2 regions of the Yersinia enterocolitica subsp. enterocolitica genome follow, and region 2 is predicted to be linked to the other one. Evidence: predicted binding sites of a transcription regulator. Region 2 holds the regulator's gene; the other holds the start of a gene.

Region 1 (5,991 bases), 3.1 Mb from region 2:
TTTTTTCAACCTGACCTACGCGCAGAACTTTGGCGCAGCATTTAGCTTCCTCGCGGATAAAAGTGGCTGGCAGCGTTGGTTCTTTGCCGGGATAGCTATCGGTATTTCAGTTCTATTAATGGTGCTGATGTATCGTTCTACTGCCAAGCAGCGCCTGCTCAACTGTGCTTATGCTCTGATTATCGGTGGGGCATTAGGTAATTTATTTGATCGCATGGTGCATGGCGCGGTGATCGACTTTATTGATTTCCACGTCAATAACTGGCATTTCCCGACATTTAACATCGCCGATACAGCAATTTGTATCGGTGCTGCATTGGTTATATTTGAAGGCTTTATCAGCCCAGCTGAAAAAACGGCGATGAATAAAGGTGAGTGATATGTCAGAGCGGGTACAAGACCATTTTATACAAGACAAGAGTGCTGTATTGGTGCATTTCACTCTGAAACTGGAAGATGGTTCAACGGCAGAATCAACTCATATTCACGGTAAACCCGCGCTATTTCGCTTAGGCGATAACAGCCTTTCCGATGCGCTGGAGCAGCAGTTGATCGGCTTGAAAGTGGGTGACAAACACGCTTTCAGCTTACCACCTGAAGATGCATTCGGTTTAGAAAGTCCTGATTTGATTCAGTACTTTACGCAGCGTGATTTTGCGCAAACCGGTGTACCGGATACGGGTACGATTATGCTGTTTACCACTCGTGATGGCAGTGAAATGCCGGGCGTGGTGCGGGAAGTAGCAGAAGAGTCGATTACTGTTGATTTTAATCACCCGTTGGCAGGGCATATCGTCAGCTTTGACATTGAAGTGCTGGAGATAGACCCCCAACAGGAGGCAATGCATGCAGATATTGCTGGCTAATCCACGCGGCTTTTGTGCCGGAGTTGATCGGGCTATCAGTATTGTTGAACGCGCGATCGAGATGTATGGCGCGCCAATCTATGTACGCCATGAAGTGGTACATAACCGCTATGTGGTTGATAGCCTGCGTGAGCGCGGGGCTATTTTTATCGAGGATATCGCTGAGGTGCCAGATGGTTCCATTTTGATTTTCTCGGCCCATGGTGTGTCACAAGCGGTGCGAGCCGAAGCCCGTGCCCGTGAATTGACGATGCTGTTTGACGCAACTTGTCCCTTGGTCACTAAAGTCCATATGGAAGTTGCGCGCGCTAGCCGCAAAGGGAAAGAAGCTATCCTGATTGGTCATGCTGGCCATCCGGAAGTTGAAGGCACCATGGGGCAATACAACAACCCGAAAGGGGGAATGTATTTGGTCGAGTCGCCTGATGATGTTTGGAAACTGAATGTTAAAGATGAGAATAACCTCTGCTTTATGACTCAGACCACGTTGTCAGTTGACGATACCTCTGCGGTTATCGATGCTTTACACCGGCGTTTCCCGAAGATTGTCGGCCCACGTAAAGATGATATCTGCTACGCCACAACTAACCGCCAAGAAGCGGTGCGGAATTTGGCGAATGATGCCGACGTGGTGCTGGTGGTTGGCTCGAAAAACTCATCTAACTCAAACCGGTTAGCTGAACTCGCACAACGCATGGGTAAACCCGCTTATCTGATTGATTCGGCAGCTGATATCCAAGAGTCATGGTTACAGAATGCGAAATGCATTGGCGTGACCGCAGGAGCCTCTGCACCCGATATTCTGGTACAGCAAGTGATTGCCCGTTTACAAGCGCTTGGTGCGGGTGGGTCGGTTGAGCTTCGTGGCCGCGAAGAAAGTATTGTATTCGAAGTCCCAAAAGAGTTACGTGTTGAGGTTAAGCAGATCGACTGATCTCTGGCATGTATTCATAACGTTATCAAGCAGCCCTGAGTGGCTGCTTTTTTATGGATGTATTTCGCCATAGCTGCATGAATATGCGAAATAACCGTATTATGCCAGATGAACCGTTATTGTACTGACTCCGTTTGGATTGCACATTGAGCTGCCCATACATGCTCACGGCGAGAGGGTTAGCAAATGTTATGCAAGGAATTAAGTGGTTTCACTGATAAAAGCAGCCGTATATCATTTTTTTCTAATACAGATTAAATAGGCTGGCAGAGTCGATGACGGGCGGCTAATCTGAACCCTTGTCAGGGTAGATGACACAATATTGGGAGAACTCATGACTAATTCAACAATTCGCATCGCCGTTGTCGGTGCAGGCGGCCGTATGGGTCGGCAGCTTATTCAGGCAATCACGCAGACTAAAGGTGTGGTGCTGGGTGCCGCAGTAGAGCGCGCGGGGTCCACTCTGGTGGGAAGTGATGCGGGTGAACTGGCCGGAACAGGTTTGCTAAATATCGCCGTAAGTGATGATTTATCTAAAGTAACTGATCATTTTGATGTGTTGATCGACTTTACTCGACCAGAGGGCACTCTGGAACATTTAGCTATTTGCCGCGCACATCATAAGGCAATGGTGATTGGAACCACCGGTTTTGATGATGCCGGTAAAGCCGCCATCAGCGCCGCATCAGCAGAGATTGGTATTGTGTTCGCCGCAAACTTCAGTGTTGGGGTCAATGTGGTACTTAAGTTGCTTGAAAAAGCCGCCAAAGTGATGGGCGATTACACTGATATCGAAATTATTGAAGCGCATCACCGCTATAAAGTTGATGCGCCGTCAGGGACCGCATTAGCGATGGGCGAGGCTATTGCTGAATCTTTAGGGCGGTCACTGAAAGATTGCGCAGTTTATACCCGCGAAGGCCATACCGGAGAACGCAAACCAGGCACTATTGGTTTTGCGACAGTGCGTGCTGGCGATATTGTCGGGGAGCACACCGCCATGTTTGCCGACATTGGCGAACGGGTTGAAATCACCCATAAAGCCACTAGCCGCATGACTTTTGCCAATGGTGCCGTTAAATCTGCTATATGGCTTTCTAATCATGATAATGGCTTGTTTGATATGCGAGATGTACTGAGTTTGAATGAACTTTAAAGGTGTAAAGCACAACCCGTGATGTGGTTGTTTTTATCATAATCATATGATAACAGGGCAATATTTTATTGTCCTTTTTTGTTTGTTTATATAATCAGATGTCTTATTCATTTTTTTATACGTAATGTCGTTTTTGTTGTGTTTTATCTCGTTTTTTTATCTTTTAGTGTCCTCATTATCTATTAGTACTCATTTTCATCACTTCAGAACGATTTTTTTCAGTCACATACTCTCGCAACCGTTTACTATGCTAAGTTAGCATGTGTTTTTGCCGCTATAATCGTCTCATTTTAATGAGAACGGTAAAAAACAGAGAAAAAATGGCACTTTGGCTAGACAAGAGCGTCACTCATCATTAAAATGCGCCCAATTTGCCAAAAATTAGCTTTGAGGGCGGTTTTTGCATTGATTTAGGTCGCTAGATATGAATTAATATGCAAATAATGTGACTGTTTATTCCTTGGAGGGTGTTTTGATTAAGTCAGCGCTATTGGTTCTCGAAGACGGAACCCAATTTCACGGTCGGGCCATCGGGGCAGAAGGTACGGCAGTGGGGGAAGTGGTCTTCAATACGTCGATGACCGGTTATCAAGAAATCCTTACTGATCCTTCCTACTCCCGCCAGATCGTCACTCTTACTTATCCTCATATCGGCAATGTCGGCACCAATGCCTCCGATGAAGAATCCTCCGCAGTACACGCCCAAGGTCTGGTTATTCGCGACCTGCCATTGATTGCCAGCAATTACCGTAATGAAGAAGGCTTATCTGAGTATCTCAAGCGCCACAATATTGTAGCGATTGCAGATATTGATACCCGTAAGCTGACACGGTTGCTGCGTGAGAAGGGCGCGCAAAACGGCTGTATTATTGTGGGTGACTTATCAGATGCTGCGCTGGCGCTGGAAAAAGCCAAAGCATTCCCAGGCTTGAAAGGGATGGATCTGGCCAAAGAGGTGACTACCAAAGAAGTGTATCAATGGCTGCAAGGCAGTTGGACTCTGGAAGGCGACTTACCGGCGGCGAAACAACCTGAAGATCTGCCATTCCATGTTGTGGCGTACGACTACGGTGTAAAACGCAATATTCTGCGCATGCTAGTTGACCGTGGTTGCCGCCTGACCATTGTTCCGGCGCAGACCCCGGCTGAAGACGTCCTGAAGTTAAATCCGGATGGCATTTTCTTATCCAACGGCCCAGGTGACCCTGAGCCATGCGATTATGCTATCGCGGCGATTAAACGCTTCCTGGAAACTGATATTCCGGTATTTGGTATCTGTTTAGGCCATCAACTGCTGGCTCTGGCTAGCGGTGCGAAAACTGTAAAAATGAAATTTGGTCATCATGGCGGCAACCACCCAGTGAAAGATTTGGATGCCAATTGTGTGATGATCACTGCGCAGAACCACGGTTTCGCCGTTGATGAAACCACATTGCCGTCCAACCTACGCACTACTCACGTTTCTTTATTCGATGGTTCCCTGCAAGGGATTCACCGTACCGATAAAGCAGCTTTCAGCTTCCAGGGTCACCCTGAAGCCAGCCCTGGGCCGCACGATGCCGCTCCGCTGTTTGATCACTTTATCGAGCTGATTGAAGCTTATCGCGCGACAGCCGCTAGCCATACTAATAAATAATCAGGAGCGCCAAACCATGCCAAAACGTACAGATATAAAAAGCATCCTGATTCTGGGCGCAGGCCCAATCGTTATCGGCCAGGCTTGTGAGTTTGACTACTCCGGTGCCCAGGCTTGTAAAGCGCTGCGTGAAGAGGGTTACCGCGTTATCTTGGTAAACTCTAACCCCGCCACAATTATGACTGACCCGGAAATGGCTGATGCAACTTATATCGAGCCGATTCACTGGGAAGTGGTGCGCAAAATCATTGAAAAAGAGCGCCCAGACGCAGTATTGCCAACTATGGGCGGCCAAACCGCACTGAACTGCGCACTAGAATTGGAGCGTCAAGGAGTGCTGGCTGAATTCGGTGTCACCATGATTGGTGCAACCGCTGATGCTATCGATAAAGCTGAAGACCGCCGTCGCTTTGATATCGCGATGAAAAAAATTGGTCTGGATACCGCTCGTTCAGGTATCGCGCACAATATGGAAGAAGCCCTCGCCGTTGCGGCTGATGTAGGTTTCCCGTGCATTATCCGCCCATCCTTTACCATGGGGGGCACCGGTGGCGGTATCGCGTATAACCGCGAAGAGTTTGAAGAAATCTGCGAGCGCGGCCTGGATTTATCGCCAACCAAAGAGTTGCTGATTGACGAGTCACTGATTGGTTGGAAAGAGTATGAGATGGAAGTTGTTCGCGATAAAAACGACAACTGCATCATTGTCTGCTCTATTGAGAACTTCGATGCCATGGGGATTCATACCGGCGACTCCATCACTGTGGCACCGGCGCAGACCCTGACTGACAAAGAATATCAAATCATGCGTAATGCCTCGATGGCAGTGCTGCGTGAAATCGGCGTGGAGACTGGCGGCTCCAACGTGCAGTTCTCGGTTAATCCGAAAAATGGTCGTTTGATCGTCATTGAAATGAACCCACGTGTATCTCGCTCTTCCGCTTTGGCATCTAAAGCCACTGGCTTTCCGATTGCCAAAATTGCGGCCAAGCTGGCAGTGGGTTACACGCTTGATGAATTGATGAATGACATCACTGGTGGCCGCACTCCGGCTTCCTTCGAGCCATCTATCGACTATGTTGTCACTAAAATTCCTCGCTTTAACTTCGAAAAATTCGCCGGTAGCAATGACCGCCTGACAACCCAGATGAAATCTGTGGGTGAAGTGATGGCCATTGGTCGTACTCAGCAGGAATCATTGCAAAAAGCACTGCGCGGTTTGGAAGTGGGTGCGACCGGTTTTGACCCTAAAGTCAGCCTTGATGATCCAGAAGCCCTGACTAAAATTCGCCGTGAATTGAAAGAAGCAGGTTCTGACCGAATTTGGTATATCGCCGATGCATTCCGCGCCGGTATGTCTGTTGATGGTGTCTTTAACCTGACCAACGTCGACCGCTGG
Region 2 (13,226 bases):
AGTTGATGCTCCAGACCAGCTCTGAGAACGCGCTGGAAGAAAATATCCAGCCGATCGCATTCCCACCAGCCATCCATATAACTCTCACCTAATGCCAAAGATCCTTCTTGTAATACCCGCTTAAAGAAGTCTGGATTATTAACTCTAATATCGAAGGGACGTGAGCCATTGATTTCAATATCAGCGCGGCTCAGCATTTCTTGTACAATGCGAAACCACGGATTTTCTTGAATACTCTGGTCTTCTATACAGGATGAACTCATAGCTTCTCCATCACTTTCTTCTGACTTATGACCCGCGATAAAAACTATATGCGCAGATACATACCAATAAAGTTGGTGTTTGGTATCCATTACGGACAGAGGAAGATTAAGAAGAAACCCTAATTTAGGGCTGCTCATCCATAAGAGTAAATGTGACGCAATCCACGCGTCCAGCAAGTGCTTAAGATAATGCTTTTTTTAAATGATATTATAATCGGTTAAACCGAGTATAGGCTTGCCGGGAAGCTTTCTCAATACTAAATCTTTCCCGGCCAAAATTTCACTTAGTGACTATTTTTACAAGGAATTATGACTCCACGCAATTATAGTCATTATTATTAGTATGGACTTTTTCTTTCCTCAACGCATAACAATGAATGCCATATCCCAATGCGGCTAAAGCTACCGTTGACAGCATCACAGTGACGGTTGCCAGCAAAGGTTGGCTGATATAGGCCGACACCATCATGCTGGCAATAAAACACAAGCCCAGTTGTAGTGTGTTTTGCAACGCTGCTGCTTTACCCGTACTGGCAGGAAAGGGCATTAATGCATTTGCTACGGTAATAGGGTAGCAGGCACCATTCACAAGCGCCATTAAGCAGAACGGAATAAGTAAGGTCACCAGTGTTGGCGTCGTCAGCGTTGCTATCAGATAAAGTGCAATCATACTGATAGCATAACCGGCCAACAGCCACGGCAGTAGGGTGTTACCCTTGATTCGACTCAATGCACTACGGCAACCAAATCCCCCCAGTAGAAAGGCTACTGTTTGTGGAACATAACTCAAACCAATGACATTCGGGCTATATCCCATATCACCTAAAATAAAAGGTGAACCCGTTAGCCAGGCAAAAAAAACCGGCACTGCATGCAGCAAACATCATCACGTTGCCGCTGAATACCGGAGACTTCAGTAACTGCCAGAAACTAATGGCGTTTTTGCTTCTATCTACGTTATCCGGCGCTGTTTTTTTCCGTTCCTTAAGCAAGGCGGTCGGAATCAGTAGCAGCAGGGTAATCGCCAATAGCACGACAAAAATTGAGCGCCAGCTGAAATGGTTTAATAACCAGGCACCCAGTAATGGCGCGAGCGCAGGGGATAACGCCACTAATGGCATAATGGTCGCAAATACTCGGTTGGCCTTGCCGTCGCGATAGCGATCGACCACTAAGGCTTGCCAGCTCACCGCAGCGGAACAGACCCCCACCGCCTGAATAAAGCGCAAAACCAATAACTGCGCCGCAGTTTCAACCCATAAAATCCCCAGGCAGCCGATAGCAAATAACCCTAACCCTGCTAACAGCACCGGTTTGCGGCCTATTTTGTCCGAAACGGGTCCCCAGATAAGTTGGGCGATCGCGAAACCCGCGAGAAAGATACTAAGGCTGGCGCTGATGGAGCCGGCGGAGGTTTGGAGTTCTTGTTGCATGGCACCAAAGGCGGGCAAATACATGTCAGTGGCCAGATACCCCAACATGCTCAAACCGGCCAGGTAGAACATGAAGCTCGATGTTGTTTTCATTGTTGTTTCTCATTATATCCTTCGTCCTTGAAACCGCAGGGGTGTTAGCTGCTCTTACTTACCCGCATCACTTATTGATATAAGCTCATCGGGATGTGTTCGTTTGCTGCCTGCCTGTGGTTCCAATGACTTTGGCTAAATTATAGTTTTTGCAGGTAAAACTTTTGTTATCGAAAATTAATTGCGGGGGCATTCTAACGACGCGATATTCTGTTGTGAAACGGTAATATTTGCGCCATGCTATCAAAAAAATTGATGTCAAAAATTCCGTTTAAAGGAAGCGCAAAACCATGTGGTCAGAATACTCATTAGATGTGGTGGATGCTGTTGCGCGCACCGGGAGTTTCAGCGCTGCTGCGCAAGAATTGCACCGCGTACCGTCTGCGATAAGTTATACCGTGCGTCAATTGGAGGAGTGGTTGGCTGTGCCGCTATTTGCGCGCCGCCATCGGGATGTAGAATTGACCGAAGCAGGCAAAGTTTTTATTAAAGAATCGCGTGATGTTATCAAAAAAATGAATGACACACGTCGTCAATGTCAACAAGTGGCGAATGGCTGGCGCGGGCAATTAAATATCGTGGTCGATAAAATTGTCAAACCTCAGCGAAGCCGCCGTTTAGTGCTGGATTTTTATCGCCATTTTCCCGATATCGAATTGCGGGTGCGTTATGAAGTCTTTAACGGCGTTTGGGATGCGCTGGCGGATGGGCAAGCGGATATGGCCATTGGTGCGACGCGTGCCATCCCGGTTGGCGGGCGGTTCGTCTTCCGTGACATGGGTTTTCTGACCTGGCATTGCGTAGTAAGTATCAATCACCCTTTAGCGCAGCTAACCGGGCCACTTAACGACGATCAGTTGCGGCCTTATCCCTCCCTCTGTTTAGAGGATACTGCGCGAAATTTGCCGAAACGAGATACCTGGACGTTGGATAACCAACAGCGATTAGTGGCACCGGATTGGGCGACGGGCATAGACTGTCTGTGTGAGGGGTTATGTATTGGCATGGTGCCCGCTCATATGGTATCGCCCCTGATTGCACAAGGGAAACTGGCAGCCTTAACACTCGCTGACCCCTTACCTGCTAGCCCGTGTTGCTTGACGTGGGAGCAGAATAACCATTCCCCGGCCTTAGCCTGGATGTTGGAATATTTGGGTGACAGTGTCACGTTAAATGATGAGTGGCTAAGAGATGCTAATGGCACGGATAATGAGCTTCGGCAGAATTAGCCGCCGGTAACAGGGCGCTACCGGCAGACTAAATGTTTAGCGATGATAACTGTGCTTAGCGACGATAATCGCGGAATGGGCCATCAGCAACAGAACGACGTTCGACTAGTTTTGGATGTACTTCAATGGTTTGAGGGTCTTCGCGTTTGCTGACAATTCTGTCGAGCAACATAGCAAAAGCCGTTTCACCCAATCGCTCTTTCGGCTGATGAATGGTGGTCAACGCCGGCGAGAAATAGCGCGCATTACGCACATTGTCATACCCGATCACCGAAATATCTTGTGGTACACGCAAACCTAATTCATCTGCGGCGCATATCGCGCCCATTGCCATAATATCGCCACCACAGAATACAGCAGTCGGACGATGCTTTTGTGTCAGAATTTGATGCATGGCTTTATAGCCGGATTCTGGCTCAAAATCACCTTGAACCACCCATTCTTCTCGCAGGGTGATGTTGGCCTCCTCTAATGCTTTTAGGAAGCCCTGATGGCGACCGCCACCGGTATTACGCGATAGCTGGCCGGGGATAGCCCCGATATCGCGGTGACCACGCTCAATAAGATAACGGCCAGCTAAATAACCGCCTTCGAATGCATTATCAATAATCGAATCGGTAAAATCGCCACGGGCGGTTCCCCAATCCATCACTACCATTGGAATATTGCGATAATCCTCTAACATTCCCAGTAGCTGTTCCGGATATTCAGAACACATCACCAATAAGCCATCAACACGCTTTTGTGCCAGCATCGCCAAATAGGCTTTTTGCTTGTCCAGATTATTATGAGAGTTACATAAAATCAGAGTGTAGCCTTTGCTATAACAGCTATTTTCAACCGCTTCGATCACTTCAGCAAAATAGGGGGCTTCGCTGGATGTCGCCAACAAGCCAATTGATTTAGTGTGATTAACTTTCAAACTGCGCGCCACAGCACTCGGTGAATAATGCAGTTCTTTAATGGCTGCCCACACAGCGGCCTTGGTGTTTTCGGCGACGAAACGAGTTTTGTTGATAACGTGCGAAACGGTGGTAGTAGACACACCCGCGTGTTTGGCCACATCTTTAATCGTTGCCATAAAAAGAATGACTCCTAAGCTCACCTGTTACAGCAGGTAAGTATTATGTTAATCGTTTGCCTGCATGACTCGAACACCGCTCAGACAGAAACAAGATAGTAGGCTGGAGAGCTAAGTCAGATGGTCGTCTGAGAGTATTTATTAGACGTTATTAGTCGGCATACAGTTATGAACTGCGAATTTTGGCTGATCTGGAGGAAAAGTGGAAGAGGTAATCAATGTTATAAAGTGCGTAATGGGCACAAGATTTTTTTTCTTAACTGTGGGAAAATAATTTAACGCACTAACTATGTGCCTTTACCCTACTAAAATAAACCGGCTGAGGAGTTCTTATGGATACCAATCTGAAAATGTCGCTGATTACGACTGTTGGTGCACTGGCGATGATTATTGCCTTTAGCTTCGTGGCGGTCATGAATTAATTAAGCCGCGTGCCGGTGTGAAGTGATAAGTAGGGCGGTTAACCCGCCCTTAATTATTTCTGTTGGTAATATGATTACCCGGCGTCTTTTGCTTCTTGTCTTATCAGGCTAAGTTTTTCTCAACGAAAGACCAATTCACCAGCGCCCAGAAATTCTCCAGATATTTTGGTCGCGCATTACGATAATCAATATAGTAAGCGTGCTCCCATACATCCACAGTTAACAATGGCTTATCAGCGGTCGTCAGCGGTGTCGCCGCATTTGATGTGCTGACAATAGCTAACGTGCCATCCGTTTTTTTGACCAGCCAGGTCCAGCCCGCGCCAAAGTTTTTTACCGCCGCATCAGTAAATTGCGCTTTAAATTCAGCAAAAGATCCAAAGGATTGATTAATGGCATCGGCGACTTTTCCTGTCGGCTCGCCGCCGCCATTAGGTGATAAACAGTGCCAGTAAAAGGTGTGGTTCCAAACTTGAGCTGCATTGTTAAAAATACCGCCACTGGAGGTTTTGACAATCTCCTCCAAGGATTTACCTGCAAACTCAGTATCCTTGATCAGGTTATTGAGGTTTACCACATAGGTGTTGTGGTGCTTGCCGTAATGGTATTCCAGCGTTTCAGCAGAAATGTGCGGTTCCAGTGCATTTTGTGCATAAGGTAATGCCGGTAATTCAAAAGACATAGCTCTCTCCTTTCGGGGTTGCTCAGGGTGTTTGCTCCTCAAATCCGAACGTTAGCTCACTAAGATGTGGTGAGGAGCGGTTAAAATCGTAATTGTTGTATTTTTATTGTGGGCATTAATTTTAACAACTTTTAACAGGAATGACAGGCATAACCATATTATTTGATGGGATATTGGCTGGTTGAAGTTTGACAGGTATGTTTGACAGGTATACAAGCACCCGATAGGGCTACCGGGTGCGGTGCTTGGTTTAGCGGATAGTTTTCGGTGTCACAACACGACGAGCGCCGACATAATGATCTTGCCAGTAGTCGTTGTCTAGCATGCTGATACGAATTTCTTCACCGGTGCGTGGTGACTGAATAAATTTGCCGTTGCCTAAATAAACGCCGACATGATCAGCAACACCGCGATTAGCAATATTGAAGAACACTAAATCACCACTTTCTAATTCAGCGCGTTTAACCGGTGCTGCATCGCGCAAATGATACATTTCATTAGCAGTACGTGGCATTTTTATTCTGATGACATCTTTATAGGCGTAGTAAATAAGCCCGCTGCAATCAAAACCGGTATTAGGGGAGGTGCCACCCCAGCGATAAGGTTTCCCTACTTGCTTCATCAGTTTGCTCATTGCGGTCTGTTTAGCATGCTGATAGCGCTTTTTATGCGCAGGGCTGAGTTTTATTTTACTATTTGCTACTAATTCGGTCGCGGCTTTACCTTGGGTTTTATTGCGATGGCGACCGTAAGCCACTTTTTCGGTTTTTTTAACTGCCGCTTTTTTATTGCTAGCAGTTTTAATATTCGTTTTTTTGCTACTAGTGACTTTTGGGCTGGTAGGTTTGCTGACTTCCTGTGCCTTTTTCTTAATGGTTTTGCTGGCGGTAGCTGCCGTTTTCTTTTTATCGTTGTTGGTCGCTATTTTATTTGTCACATTTTTACTATTGGTTTTGTTGTTATCAATTTTGGCTTTTTTAGTATTTTTATCAGCTTTACGCTTTTTACGGTCATCAGGACTGGCCTGACTGACTTGGCCTTTTTTTTGCTCAGCCGAGACGTGAGCCTGCGGCGACGCATGTGCGAGGTTTAGAAATAGCTGGGTAAACAGCAGCACAAACAGCGTAAGTATTAAACGCATAATAACGCTACCAACCTTGGCCCTGAAATGAAGATGAAGAGTCACAGTATTGCCGAAACTCCGGATATAAAAAAGCGGAGAGCTACAGGATTTTAGTCGATATTGTGAGAAAACGTTAATGGCGTCGCAATTGTCGTTTTTTCACACGGCTAATGAACTTAAATCAACCATACGTCAACGAGTTAGTCGACCCGAATTTCTGGTATCCCTCAGTGAAGATAATAATGAAGAGAAGGGATCAAAAATGTTATTCTAAATGCACATATTTGTAGCTGATAATATAATCCACAACTAACCGAGTAAAACCCCTGCAAAAGATGGCGTTTTATTCCAGTGGTGACAGTCGCTACAATAGGCTGGACGCAATAATAAAATAGCCCTAATGGATAGGTTCTAAGTATTGTAGCCACTAAATGGCTTGAGGAAGCAAGAAATGACGACGATTGATAAAATTCAGCGCCAGATAGCAGAAAACCCCATCCTGCTTTACATGAAGGGCTCACCAAAACTGCCAAACTGCGGTTTCTCTGCTCAGGCTGTACAGGCGCTATCTGCTTGTGGCGAACGCTTTGCTTACGTTGATATTTTGCAGAATCCAGATATCCGTGCTGAGCTGCCAAAATACGCTAACTGGCCAACTTTCCCACAACTGTGGGTTGACGGCGAATTGGTGGGCGGTTGCGACATCCTGATGGAAATGTATCAGCGTGGTGAACTGCAACAACTGTTGAAAGAGACGGCAGATAAATACCGTACTGAAGAAGAAAAACCTGCAGCAGAGTAATGAGCTGCCAGCTTAGGTAATAAATAAAAAGGCAGCTACTTAAGCTGCCTGAGGTTATTGACAAAGTGCCCGCAGCGGTGAAAACAGGTAGATCATAAAGACGCCGTAAAATCGTCCCTGATGGCTCGAGCCGCGCCGTCCGTGGCGCGGACGCTTTACTCTTCTACCTGTCCTCACCTTGCAAGATCGAGTCGTTGGGGTTTGTCAGCAGTCTGAGGTGGCTCGCAGGCCACCTTTTTTAATAGTGAATTTGCAATTATTGACTTGAGTTAGGTTACTCAGATTCACCCGCCGGTACCGGCCAGCCACCCAATTTCTTCCAACGATTGACCAACTCACAGAATAATTTCGCCGTTTGCATTGTATCGTACAAAGCAGAGTGAGCCTGGCTGCTATCAAACGGAATACCTGCCGTCAGGCAAGCTTTTGCCAATACGGTTTGCCCCAGAACCAGCCCACTAAGTGCTGCGGTGTCGAAAGTGGCAAATGGGTGGAACGGGTTACGCTTCAAGCTGGCGCGTTCAGCCGCGGCCATCACAAAGCTGTGATCAAAATGAGCATTATGCGCGACGATAATGGCGCGGTTACAGCCTTGTTCTTTCAACCCTTTGCGCACAGCTTTGAAAATAGCATGTAACGCATCATGTTCACTCACTGCACCACGTAATGGATTGGTGGGGTCTATTCCATTAAATGCCAGCGCTTCGGGTTCCAGATTGGCACCTTCGAACGGATCTACATGAAAATGTAGCGTTTCATCAGGCAGCAGCCAACCGTCCTTGTTCATTTGCAAAGTGACGGCAGCAATCTCTAATAATGCGTCAGTTTGAGCATTAAAACCGGCGGTTTCTACATCAATTACTACGGGATAATACCCACGAAAACGGCCACTCAGGGCGTTAAGGTCACTTTTATCTGCCATCAGTTTCTTATCTTCATCGAATTCAGCACGCATTATGTCAAATTTTGGCGTGGGATGCAGGGGGATATCGCGATGAGAAAAAAGGCACCTTGCAGGTGCCTTCTTGCTAATCAGTTTCCGAGGCCGTGTCCGGCACTTTTATTCTCGATTAGCTCTATTTTGTAACCGTCTGGATCTTCGACAAAAGCAATAACCGTGTTACCGCCCTTGACCGGGCCTGCTTCACGGGTCACTTTGCCACCAGCATTGCGAATTTGGTCGCAGGTGGCGGCAACATCATCCACCCCCAAAGCCAAATGACCGAATGCCGTTCCCATCTCGTAACTGTCTACGCCCCAGTTATAGGTCAACTCGATCACTGAGCCTTCGCTCTCATCGCTGTAGCCGACGAATGCCAGTGAGTATTTATATTCGGTATTTTCACTGGTACGCAGCAAACGCATCCCTAATACCTTGGTGTAGAAATCGATGGAACGTTGCAGGTCACCGACGCGGATCATGGTATGGAGTAGGCGCATAATACCCTCTGTTGATATGTTGCCTGAATTGTGGGCAAGAGTGAATGAAACCAAGTTTAAGTATAGCCTTGGTAATTAAATCAGTTCAATGGGTTACAGAAAATGAATAGACTGCAAATGATAACGGCCAGGCATATTGCCTGACCGTGAGCAGAGAAATTGATTCACAACTAAGCAAGATTTACAGCTTTGGATAGTCGGTATAGCCCTTAGCGCCACCCCCGTAGAAGGTTTCACCGTCAGGCTCATTCAGTGGCGCATTTTGCTGCAAACGCTCAACCAGATCCGGGTTGGAAATATAGCTGCGGCCAAAGGCAACGGCATCAATAAATCCTTTCTCAATCAGGTTTTCGGCTTTTTCTGCGGTATAAGCACCTGCGCCGATAATCACCCCTTTGAAGCGGGCACGCACAGCATCGCGGAATGCATCCGAATAAGGTTTACCGCCAGCCCAGTCTGGCTCGGAAATGTGCAGATAAGCAATATGGCGTTTGTTTAATTCTTCAATCAGATACAGCGCCGCTTCTTCCTGATCTTCACCATTATCCAAACCATTGAATGGGCCTAAAGGTGAAATACGGATACCAATATGCTCAGCGCCCCATTCAGCCGCTGTGGCATCAACCACTTCTAAGGTCAGGCGAGTTCGGTTTTCAATGCTGCCACCGTATTGGTCAGTACGCTGGTTTGATGCCGGAGACATAAATTGATGTAATAAATAGCCGTGGGCCGCATGCAATTCAATATAATCAAACCCAGCCTCACGGGCATTGGCTGTTGCCTGGCGGAAATCATTAATGATGCCAGGGATCTCTTCTGTTTCCAGTGCGCGCGGCGTAGAGCAGGGAACACGAACCCAGGCACCCGTGTCATCACGAACAGTGGTGCGGGTATCTGCGGCAATGGCAGATGGCGCAACAGGTGCTTGTTGGCCTGGCTGTAAACTGTTGTGTGAAATACGGCCCACATGCCACAGTTGCACGGCAATATGTCCACCTTCATCATGCACAGCTTGCGTGATTTTTTTCCAGGCGTTTAACTGCTCTTGAGTGTGCAACCCCGGAGCGCCAGCGTAGCCTTTCGCCTGGAAAGAAATCTGAGTCGCTTCAGTGATAATCAAACCTGCACTGGCGCGTTGACGATAATATTCAGCCATTAAAGGAGTAGGAATATCACCTGGCTCAATACTACGTAAACGCGTCAGTGGAGCCATAAATACACGGTTTGGCAAAGTGAGCGCGCCAACCTTCAAAGGGGAGAACAGTTTAGCAGTCTTCATGGTGCGTCCTATATTAATAGACCAGTCGACTAGTGACTGGGTAAACCCTGAAAATAAAAAACATAACATTCAGGATCATTGAGCGGGTTGTAAAATCAGTTCGATACTTTCTAGCGCACAGGTCAGCGGCGCAACTGATCGTTTCACCTTCGCTCGCAACGAAGCGCCCAGCCACAAGGCATAGAGCGTTTCTGCGGTTGCCGCAGGGGAAAGCGTAATACGCAAAGAGCCTTCTTCAATGCCGGCTTCGATGGCATCTTGCAAACGACCAATGACGCGAGCAGTGCCGATATCTAACGCATGACGCATAGGTTCAGATAAATCACTCACTTCAGCTGATAGTTTAACCGCCAGACAAGCATTGTGGCATTCACTGCCACAATAGTTAGCAATCGCTTGAGCAAAATAGTGCAGCAGATGGTGGCGCTTATCACCTTGTGAACCGGTTAACAGGGTTGCCATCTGTGCATCATAGCGATCAAAATAGCGCTGTAGCATCGCCTCACCAAATACTTCCTTTGAGCGGAAATAGTGATAAAACGAACCCTTAGGGATACCCGCAGTCGTGAGTAACTGGCTGAGACCCATGCCATTAAAACCGAGGCGTAGGCTGAGGCTCTCACCGGTTGCTAATAGATGTTCACGAGTGTCTACATGTGCGTGCTGTGTTTTGTTCATGCTCGAAAGATTAATAGACCGATCGGTCTAGGTCAAGAAAAAAAATGCCAGCGGAGAGTACGCTGGCATCAATATAGATATCTATCGGCTATTTATTTATGACTACTTTTTTATCGGTTTGCCTTAACTTCGACATTTTTGTAGCAAATCCATTCCAGATTGATATTCAGTAGTTTGAACATTCATCATTCCTAAAATGGTGTGGAAGAGATTATCTTGTGAAATCTCATCATGTTGCGCGCTATCGGACAAACACTGGCGATCAATGCCATAGTTTTTGGTGTATTCAGGCGACAACCACATCAAAAAAGGAATATGTGTCTGCTGGCTGGGGGCAAACATATAGGGTGTGCCATGTAAATACATGCCATTTTCACCTAACGATTCTCCGTGGTCAGAGAGATAAACCAGTGCGGTGTTAAATCTATCATTATGCTGTTGCAGTAATTTGATGGTGTTATCGAGCATCGCATCAGTATAAAGAATGGAATTGTCATAGGTATTGACCAGTTCCTGTGGCGTGCAATCCTGAATTTGGTTGCTATCACAGGTAGGAGCAAACTGACGTATTTCTGACGTGGATCGGCGATAGTAAGCTGGGCCGTGACTGCCCATCTGATGTAACACAATAACGCCATCGCTTTGTAGCCCCTTGATATAATTATCTAACTTGTAGAGCAATGCATTATCCATGCAAACACCATTCTCACAATCAGTGGTTAATTGCAGCTGTGTGACGTCCTGATGAGGAATGCGATCGCAGGCACCTTTACAGCCACCATCATTTTCGCGCCACAACACATTTAACCCGGCATGGGCAAGAATATCCATCAAGCCTTCCTGATGGCTGGCAAGTGTTGCATCATAATTTTGCCGCGGCATATTTGAGAACATACAAGGCACGGATACCGCTGTTTCAGTGCCGCAGGATGATGCATTCTTGAAATAGGTCACATCCTGTTTTTTCAGTCGTGGATTGGTTTCCCGCTCATAGCCACCTAAGGAGAAATTCTCTGCGCGAGCGGTTTCGCCCACCACTAATATCACTAGCGTTTTCTTTTGTTGCCCGCTAATCAAGGGGCCTTTATGGGCATCTTCCCCGATTGTCACTAATGACATATTACTGGCGAAATATTTATGTTTGGCGAATTGAAAACTCCCACTGACAAAATTGGACGGTGTTAGCATTTTAACAATGCTTTTATTATTCCGGATAAGCGAAGCGTAATCTTTATAAAATAATGCCGCGATCAGCAGAATAATGACGACTGACGCCAGAATATTGGCGGCTCTTAGCCCCAGCATATACCACCAAGGGCGCGTCGCTCGGATACGCACGAAACAGATAATAATGGCGGGGAAAATACCTAATATCAGCAACCATAAAGCCATGCGCGGCGTGAAAAGGGCGGTTGCTTCCTGTGCGTTGGTCTCAAACGCATTTTGCATCATATTGGCGTCGATAACGGCACCATAGCTGAACATAAAATAGTTGGCCGCTGCACTCCCCAGCAAAAACAAAATAATGATTGGCTTACGCAGTACAGGTACGGCTAAAAGACTAAAAATAATATTAAGGGCGCAGAAAATCACCAGCGGAATAGTTGCTGCAAAGAAATAACTATCACTGCTGTCAAAGTGAATTAACGACCAGGCTTTATAAATAAACAGCGCATTCTGAAAGAGAGTAAAAAATAGTGCAGTGATTAAAATAAACACCAATCCGTTACACTGTAACTTGTATCGAACATTCATTGTAAACATCAGACCCTAGTATTAACCAATTAACGAAATGCTACTGAATAAAACTTAAGATAACCTTAGCGGTCAGGGCATAGTGTGTAACGTGATTAGCAATAGGAACTTGCCAGTCGCGCTGAAGCAGGCTTCAATTAAAGTACTACCTCTGGTACTTGGGGCCACAGGGGGGTTAGTTGTATTCACTTACCCGAATCACTTACTTGAGTAAGCTCATCGGGGTTCATTCATTTGCTGCCTACCTGCAACCTCAAGTTCTTCAGGTATGTCAGCAGCAGGAGAGGCGATTTGGCTCAGCAACTTGAGTTTTTTGACATCCCCAGCCCATGCCGTGGTATCTGTCAAACAGATGACCGTGGCTTTTGCCGTGGGTGTATGCGTAGCCGGGATGAGCGCTTTAATTGGATGAAAATGAGTGATCCGCAAAAGCGGGATGTCCTGCGGCTGTGTCACCAGCGCTTGTTACGTTTGCAGCGCGCTAACAAACAGCTGGATGACCCGCTACCAGAACAACCTTCATTATTCTGATTCGCCATTGTTTTACCTTAGTGTTTAGCGATTATGGCGATTTCACTGCTCAGCCCCAATTCATTACTCAGGGAGGATTTAACCTTTCTGCCGGTTGTGTATGCTTAAGAGAGATAAACAAATGAGGTAGCAAATAATGGATACACGTAGCCAACTGGCTCCACTTGGGCCTGAGTTTTCTCGCATGATTTGCGGCTATTGGCGGCTGATGGAATGGGAGATGACACCGCAACAGTTGTTGGCCTTTATTGAGCAACATGTTGAGTTGGGCATCACTACTGCTGATCACGCTGATATTTATGGCGGCTATCAATGCGAACAGGCATTTGGCCAGGCATTGCGCCTTAAGCCTTCCTTACGTAGCCAACTGGAATTAGTCAGTAAATGTGGTATTGCCACCACGGCTAAGCCAGAG

The links. Region 2 encodes PurR, which represses purine synthesis genes. Its sites were predicted from a motif close to CANGCAAACGTTTGCNTG; they were not measured.
Positions count from the first base shown of each region.
Region 1: the regulator PurR is predicted to act here: its motif matches at 3,188-3,205, upstream of carA (glutamine-hydrolyzing carbamoyl-phosphate synthase small subunit).

Region 1 is NZ_LR590469.1:4,058,679-4,064,669, forward strand. Features, by position in the region: gene lspA (signal peptidase II) at 1-379, shown strand, start outside; gene fkpB (FKBP-type peptidyl-prolyl cis-trans isomerase) at 381-866, shown strand; gene ispH (4-hydroxy-3-methylbut-2-enyl diphosphate reductase) at 847-1,800, shown strand; gene dapB (4-hydroxy-tetrahydrodipicolinate reductase) at 2,135-2,956, shown strand; gene carA (glutamine-hydrolyzing carbamoyl-phosphate synthase small subunit) at 3,429-4,592, shown strand; gene carB (carbamoyl-phosphate synthase large subunit) at 4,609-5,991, shown strand, end outside.
Region 2 is NZ_LR590469.1:949,171-962,396, forward strand. Features, by position in the region: gene cfa (cyclopropane fatty acyl phospholipid synthase) at 1-263, opposite strand, end outside; partial or broken gene punC (purine nucleoside transporter PunC) at 571-1,789, opposite strand; gene punR (DNA-binding transcriptional activator PunR) at 2,080-3,018, shown strand; gene purR (HTH-type transcriptional repressor PurR) at 3,074-4,099, opposite strand; gene cydH (cytochrome bd-I oxidase subunit CydH) at 4,432-4,521, shown strand; gene sodB (superoxide dismutase [Fe]) at 4,625-5,203, opposite strand; gene FGL26_RS04445 (C40 family peptidase) at 5,454-6,344, opposite strand; gene FGL26_RS04450 (Grx4 family monothiol glutaredoxin) at 6,778-7,128, shown strand; gene rnt (ribonuclease T) at 7,403-8,050, opposite strand; gene gloA (lactoylglutathione lyase) at 8,161-8,568, opposite strand; gene nemA (alkene reductase) at 8,750-9,847, opposite strand; gene FGL26_RS04470 (TetR/AcrR family transcriptional regulator) at 9,923-10,525, opposite strand; gene eptA (phosphoethanolamine transferase EptA) at 10,649-12,280, opposite strand; gene FGL26_RS04480 (DUF1289 domain-containing protein) at 12,572-12,811, shown strand; gene FGL26_RS04485 (aldo/keto reductase) at 12,948-13,226, shown strand, end outside.